2 regions of the Variovorax sp. Root434 genome follow, and region 1 is predicted to be linked to the other one. Evidence: riboswitches for the same ligand, from Rfam matches in the RefSeq annotation. Region 1 holds a riboswitch; the other holds the start of a gene.
The links. Region 1 has a riboswitch for cobalamin ahead of ASD05_RS12650 (TonB-dependent receptor domain-containing protein). Riboswitches for the same ligand answer to the same signal wherever they lie in the genome.
Positions count from the first base shown of each region.

Region 2: it holds a riboswitch for cobalamin, as region 1 does, so the genes downstream of both, ASD05_RS27720 (TonB-dependent receptor) here and ASD05_RS12650 (TonB-dependent receptor domain-containing protein) in region 1, are expected to answer to the same signal.

Region 1 is NZ_LMEK01000012.1:453,685-457,083, reverse strand. It holds gene ASD05_RS12655 (cobyrinate a,c-diamide synthase) at 1-351, opposite strand, end outside; gene ASD05_RS12650 (TonB-dependent receptor domain-containing protein) at 336-2,252, opposite strand; cobalamin riboswitch at 2,340-2,600, opposite strand; gene ASD05_RS12645 (ClcB-like voltage-gated chloride channel protein) at 2,656-3,399, shown strand, end outside.
Region 2 is NZ_LMEK01000028.1:46,070-49,468, forward strand. It holds gene ASD05_RS27720 (TonB-dependent receptor) at 1-1,264, opposite strand, end outside; cobalamin riboswitch at 1,393-1,673, opposite strand; gene ASD05_RS27725 (hypothetical protein) at 1,756-1,977, opposite strand; gene ASD05_RS27730 (hypothetical protein) at 2,132-2,536, shown strand; gene ybaL (YbaL family putative K(+) efflux transporter) at 2,551-3,399, opposite strand, start outside.

The DNA of each region.
Region 1 (3,399 bases):
GGGCGTGCCGTCGAACAGCCCCATCACGCCTTCGACGATCAGCAGGTCGCATTCGGCCGCTGCGGCGCGCAGGCGCGCGCGGCAATCGGCCTCGCCGGTCATCCACAGGTCGAGCGAATGCACCGGCGCGCCGGTGGCCAGCGCGAGCCAGTGCGGATCGAGGAAGTCGGGCCCGCACTTAAAGGCGCGCACCCGGCGGCCCTGGCGCGCATGCAGCCGCGCCAGGGCCGCCGCGATGGTGGTCTTGCCCTGCCCCGAGGCCGGAGCGGCCACCAGCACGGCGGCGCACGAGGCCGCCTCGGCACCGGCGGCGCCGCTTCGTGGCGAGGGTTGGCTTAGTGAGGCGTCCACTTGAGACCGACGTACGCGGTGCGGCCGGCATTGGCGTACAGCCGCGCGTACTGGTAGTCCTTGTTGCTCACATCGTCGACGCGCGCCACGAGGTTGAGGTCGCGCGTGATCTGCGTGGAGGCCGACAGGTTCAGCACGGTGTATCCGCCCAGCTTCACGCTGTTGGCTGCATCGTCGTAGCGGCGGCTCGATGTCTGCACCTCGGCGCCCAGCGTCCAGCCGGCAATGCGCCAGTCGGCGCCCAGGGTGGCGTGGCGCTGCGCGCGGCGGGCCAGCAGGTTGTGGGTGGCGAGGTCGCGCGGGTCCTGGAAGTCGAACGAACTGCGCAGCGTGACGTCGCCGAAGCGCTGGCTGCCCGACAACGTGACGCCCTGGTAGCGGGCGCGCGCGGTGCTCGAGTAGCAGCCGAACGAGGAGGCGCAGCCCTTGGCCGTTCCATCGAACCCGATCAGGTTCCGCACGCGGCTGCTGTAGACGACGATGCCCGCCTGCGTGGCGCCTTCGGTGTACTGCAGGCCCAGCTCGACGTTGCGGCTCGATTCCGGCTTGAGCGTGGCCAGGCCGAATTCGCTGAAGCGCTGATACAGCGTGGGCACGCGGAAGGCCGTGCCCGCAGAAGCCGTAAAGCGCAGCGATGGCGTGATGGCATAGCCGTAGGCCGCGCTGCCGGTGGTCTTGCCGCCGAACTCGCTGTCCTTGTCGTGGCGCACGTGCAGCTGCAGCGAATGCGGGCCCTGCACGAAGCCGTAGCCGAGCGAAATTGCATCCTGCGAACGGTCGCGCGACAGCAGTTTGGATGTAGTGGTGGGCGCGTTTTCGAGTGCGTCCTCACGGCGTTCGAGCGTGGCCGTCAGCAGGTGCGGGCCGAAGCGGAACTCGTTCTGGAACAGGTAGCCGCGCAGGTTGGTTTCGGTGCGGTAGAACGAAGGCTGCGTCTTGTAGACCGACTGCGAATCGGTCACCTGCACGCGGGTGCTGTAGACGTCGTTCCACTTGGCCGACCAGGTCAGGCCGGCGGTGCGCAGGGTGTTGGTCGACTGGTCGTCGCGGAACAGGACGGGCGGCCTGGTCCTGTAGGACACGGCGGCGTCGTAGCCGGCCTTGATCTCGCTGGTGAGCAGCGTGGCATCGATGCGCTGGTCGGGCGTGATCTGGAAGCCCAGCTTCACGTTGCCCGAGGTGCTGGTGTAGCCGTCACGGTCGGGGCTGGCGTAGCCGTCCTTGACCACGTTGCGCTTGTTGGCGGGCTGCACGTTGTAGCCCTTGCTTTCTTCATGCGCCACGCCGAACGAATAGTCGAACAGCCCCGACTTGCCGCTCACGCCGCCTTCGATCTTGCGCAGGCCGTTGCTGCCGAAACCGATGCCCGCGTAAGGCGCCACGCCCTCTTCGCCGCGCCTGGTGAAGAGCTGGATCACGCCGCCGATGGCATCCGAGCCATAGACCGCGGCGGCCGGGCCGCGCAGCACTTCGATGCGGTCGATCTGCGAGAGCGGAATGCCTTCCCAGCCGGCGCCGCCGGTCGATTGCGAGTCGATGCGCACACCATCGAGGTAGACCGCCGTGAAGCGCGTTTCCGCGCCGCGGATAAACACGCTGGTGGCGTTGCCCAAGCCGCCCGAGCGCGAGATCTCGATGCCGGGCAGGCGCGAGAGAACGTCGGCCGCGCCGGTCGCGCCGCTGCGCTCGATGGTCTGCCGGTCGACGATGGACACGTCGCCCACCAGGTCCGACAGCGCCTGCGGCGTGCGGTTGGCCGTGACCACCGTTTCGCCGAGCGTGGGGGCCTCCTGTGCATGGGCCAGGCCGCCGAAGGCGGTAGCCAGCGCCAGCGGCAGGCAGGCGTGGCGGAAACGGCGCGCAGGAGCGCGGCCGCGAGAAAAGCAAACGTGGGAAATCATGGAATGAGCCGAACGAACGTCAATACCCCTCGCCGGCCTCCCCGCCGGCGCCTGGGCGCCATGGCCGCCCCATGCATCGATCACGCATGCGGCAGCCGCCTTGTTGGCCGGTATCCGGGCTGGCAGAACGACCCCTGCCGCCTTCCCAGGCGCCTGTTTCAGGGCACCCAGTGGCTTCGATGGAAAGGGGTTGGCGCCTTGCGGCGCCGTCTGCTTGACCGTTGCGGGGGCAGCGCAGGCGGCTTCGGCCTTGTTCCGACCAGATGAGGTCGGGGGCTTCCACTCCTGCTTCCCGTTGAACCGCGGCGCGTGAACCACGCCGCAGGCACCAACGGACGGGATTTTAGAGCCTGACGGCAGCCAGTTAATTCGAAAGTTGCGGTCGCCGCTAACATCGGCGGCCATGATGCGGCCCGCCTCGGTCTTCCTGGATCTTCGTTCTGCGCTGCAGCGTCTCTTCGGCATCTCGGGCTGGCAGTCGATGCTGCTGTGGTCCATCGGGGCCGGCCTGCTGGGCACGCTGGCGACCGAAGTCTTCCGCGCGGCGCTCCTTGCCTTCGAGCACCTGGTGCTCGGGCCGGGCGAAGGGCTGGTGGCGACGGCCAAGCACCTGCCGTGGTGGGCGCGCGTTGCCTGCCCCACGCTGGGCGGGCTCGTGGCCGGGCTGCTGCTCGTGCTGGCGAAACGCGTCGCGCAGCGCAGCGCCACCTCCGACTACATGGAGGCCATCGTGCTCGGCGACGGACGCATCCCGGTGGCGCAGACGCTGGTGCGCAGCGCGTCGTCGCTGGTCAGCATCGGCAGCGGCGGCTCCATCGGGCGCGAGGGCTCGATGGTGCAGCTGGCAGCGCTGGCGGCTTCGCTGTTGGGTCGGGTGTTTCGCTTTCCGGTCGAGCGGCTGCGGCTGCTGGTGGCCTGCGGCGCGGCGGCGGGCCTGACCGCGGCCTACAACGCCCCTATCGCCGGCGCCTTCTTCGTCGCCGAGATCGTGCTGGGCTCGATCGCAATGGAGAGCGTGGGGCCGATCATCATCGCCTCGGTGGTCGCCAATGTGGCGATGCGGGCGCTGCCCGGCTACCAGCCGCCTTACAGGATGCCGGCGTTCCCGGAGATCCATGGCGCCGAGGTCGTGCTGTTCTGCGTGCTC
Region 2 (3,399 bases), on a different contig from region 1:
AGCCGGGGTTGAAGATGAAGGGGTCGACCACCGAGCGGCCGCCATAGGGCGAGTCGTTGGTGTGCGTGAAGTCGATGCGGTTCGCGTCGAAGCCCACCAGCACCTGGTTGGCCAGGCCGAACAGGCCATGCCTGAAGGTGGCGTCGGTGCGGTTGCCGATCTGTTCCTGGTCGTGGCCGATTTCCAGGTAGTCGCCGCGCGTCACGCGCCGGGTGGTGGCGCTGTAGGTGTAGGTTTCGCTGTTGCGCCAGTGGCGCTTGCTCTCCAGCCGGTAGAGCTGGTTGCGCACGGTGACGGCATCGTTGGGCGTCCACTGCGCATCGAGCCGGGTCCACTTGTCGCGGTACTTGATCTCGGCGTCGTCCACGTTGTAGTTCTGGCGCAGCGTCTGGCTGCCCAGGCGGCCGTCGATCAGCGGCACGCCGTAGTAGCGCTGCGGCGACTGGCTGCCTTCGTCGTGCGACAGCGTGAACTGCAGCTGCGGTGACACGTCGAGCCGCACGGCCGCGCCCACGGCGAGGCTCTCGGCCTCCCCGCGCTGCATGAAGCCGTCGGTGGCGCGGTGGCTGATGTCCAAGCGGTACGAAAGCCTGTCGTCGATCGCCCCGCCGCTGCCGAAGGCCACCTGGCGGGTGGCGTCGGAGCCGAGCGTAACGAGCGCCTCGTTGCGGATCGGGCCGCGCGTGGGCTTCCTGGGCACCACGTTGATCGCGCCGCCGATGGCGCCCTCGCCGTACATCACCGAGGCCGCGCCGCGCAGCACCTCGATGCGATCGACCGACCAGGTGTCGAACGGAAAGGTGACGGTGCCCGCGCCCGCATACAGGCGCGTGCCGTCGAACAGCTGCATCACCGAGCCGTGGCCCGAGAAGCCGCGCGCGGCCATGGCTGTGCCGCCGTTGCCGGGGCCGGGCGAGCCGGTGATGCCGGTGGCGCGGGTGGCGGCGTCGATCACCGAGACGTCGCCGCGCGCGCGGATGGTGTCGCCCGTCAGCACCTCGATGCTGGCCGGCGTTTCCAGCGGCGTGAGGCCAAGGCGGCTGCCGGTGTACGAGGGCTCGTCGATGGCCAGCGGCGCGTGCCGCTCGGCCTCGACCTGCACCGGCTTCAAACTTTGGCCGCTGCCGGCCGCTTCATCCGGCGATTGTGCGAAGCCCGCGGAAGGCCCGAACGCCAGCCCCAAGCCCAATGAGAAACCCGAAAGACGCGCCCAACGCAGCGGCGTACCCATGCAATCGCGCGCCGGCGATGCTTGCTGACCCATTTGATCTCTCCTGCGACCTGCGTCCCCGCAGGCTCCCGACCGATAGAGGAAGCAACGGAAGAGGCGAAGGGACTGCGGCGGTCCGCGCGAGCGCGAGGCGGCAGGCCCGGACACGCACTCCCGCAGCGTCCGAAGGCGGTTGCGAAGGCCGGTATCCGGGCTCGCGGAGCGCCGCGGTGTGCTGTGGGATTGCACACCGCGGCCGAAACCCTCGCCTTCCCACGCCGATGCGCAGTGGCTGCCCGTACCTGCGTGGAAGCAGGCATGGGCGTGAGGGTTTCCAGATCCGCCGACCGTTGCGGGGGCAGCGCAGGAGTTGACGCGTCAAGATCGACGCGGCGCACCTGCTTCCCGTTTAACCCCGTGGCCATCACATGGCGTGCGGGGCACCTTCGAACCGTGTTGCCTGGCGCAAGTCAGTTAATAAGAACTGATACACCAGGGCGGGCGGAATTATAGGGAACGGCCTGCGGCAAGCCGCGCCGAGAACTTCAGGCGGGCTTCCCGTCGGGCCCGAACAGCCGCCGCAGCACGGCCACACCCGCCACCAGCGCATTCGAGTAGGTGGCGTAGGGATCCTGGGCGGCCTCCAGCGGCATGTAGACGTGGGAGGTTTCGCCCGGCGTGTCGTCGACCGCCTCCATCAGCACCCAATAGAACTCGCCCGCTTCCAGTTCATGGACGGTGAGTGCGACGTTTCTTGATAAGGACATGGAAGTGGGCGTGACGGGGTGGTTTGTCCTGAATGGGCGGCGAACCCATGCGGTTGACAGTGCTTTCGGGGTTCTCCTACAGAGTCCGGCCCGCGCGCGGCCTAATGTTGTAGTCAGGGATCTTCGAAGAACCTCAAAAGAGCCAGGAGGCATCATGAAGCATTTCACTCTTGAACCGAAGATGCGGTCGAGCATCGGCGGCGCCTTTTACCCGACCGGCTACTCGATGGTGATGTTTCCGAGCGCAGAAGATGCCAACCGCATTGGTCACCGCCTGATCGAAAAAGGCATGAGTGGGGACGAGGTCTACCTGCTTCCCGCGCAAACGGTGCTGGACGAGATCACCCCGACCGTGAAAAGCTCCGACGACCCGTTGCCGTCCGCCGGCACCGATGCCGCGACCGTACGCGCCTATACCAAGCTGGCGAACGAAGGCCACACAGGCCTGCTGGTCAGGACCCGCGACAGCGCGACGGCCGAACGCCTGATGGAACTGGTGCGCACGGTGCCCTATTCCATCGCCCAGCGCTACCGCACGCTGGTCATCGAAGACCTCTGACGGCATGGCGGGCGTCAAGCCGGCACGGCCATCGACACGGCCCGCTGGACCACGTCGCGCGCCATGGCCTGGGCCAGTTCCTGTTCGCCCAGGAACACGGTGGCGGAGGTTTCCTGCGTGAGCAGTCGGGCCTCCTGCTCGTTGTGGCTGCGGATCACGGTCTGTATGGTGGGGTTGAGCGTGCGGGCCGTCTCCATCATCTGGCGCACATTCATGGCGTCGGGCGTGGCCACCACCAGCACGCGGGCACGCGCGATGTGCGCCTGGATCAGCACGGCCGGATCGGCCGCGTCGCCCCACACGGCCGGCGTACCGGCTTCGCGCAGCTTCTCGACCAGTTCGCGGTTCTGCTCGGCCACCACATACGGGATGTCGTGCGCGTCGAGCTCGGCCGCGATGCGGCGCCCGACGCGGCCGTAGCCCACGAGCACCACCTGCCGCGAGAGGTATTTCGCCTCGGTGGTCATGGGCAGTTCGGCCAGCGGGTCATCGCGCGACTCGAGCCCGCGCGCGAAGGAGAAACGGGCATGCAGCCACTTCTGCATCGGCACGATCAGGCTGAACCACAGCGGGTTGGTGGCAATGGAGATCAGCGCGCCCGCCAGCACGAGGCTCTGCCCTTCCACCGGCAGCAGGCCCAGCGACACCCCCAGCCCGGCCAGGATGAACGAGAACTCGCCGATCTGCGCGAGGCTGGCGCTGACGGTCAGCGCAGTGCCCAGCGGGTAGCGGAACACCAGCACCAGCGCGCAGGCCGCGAGCGACTTGCCCAGCACGATGACGAGCACCACGGCCAGCACCTGCAGTGGCCGGTCGATCAGCACCGAGGGATCGAACAGCATGCCGACCGACACGAAGAACAG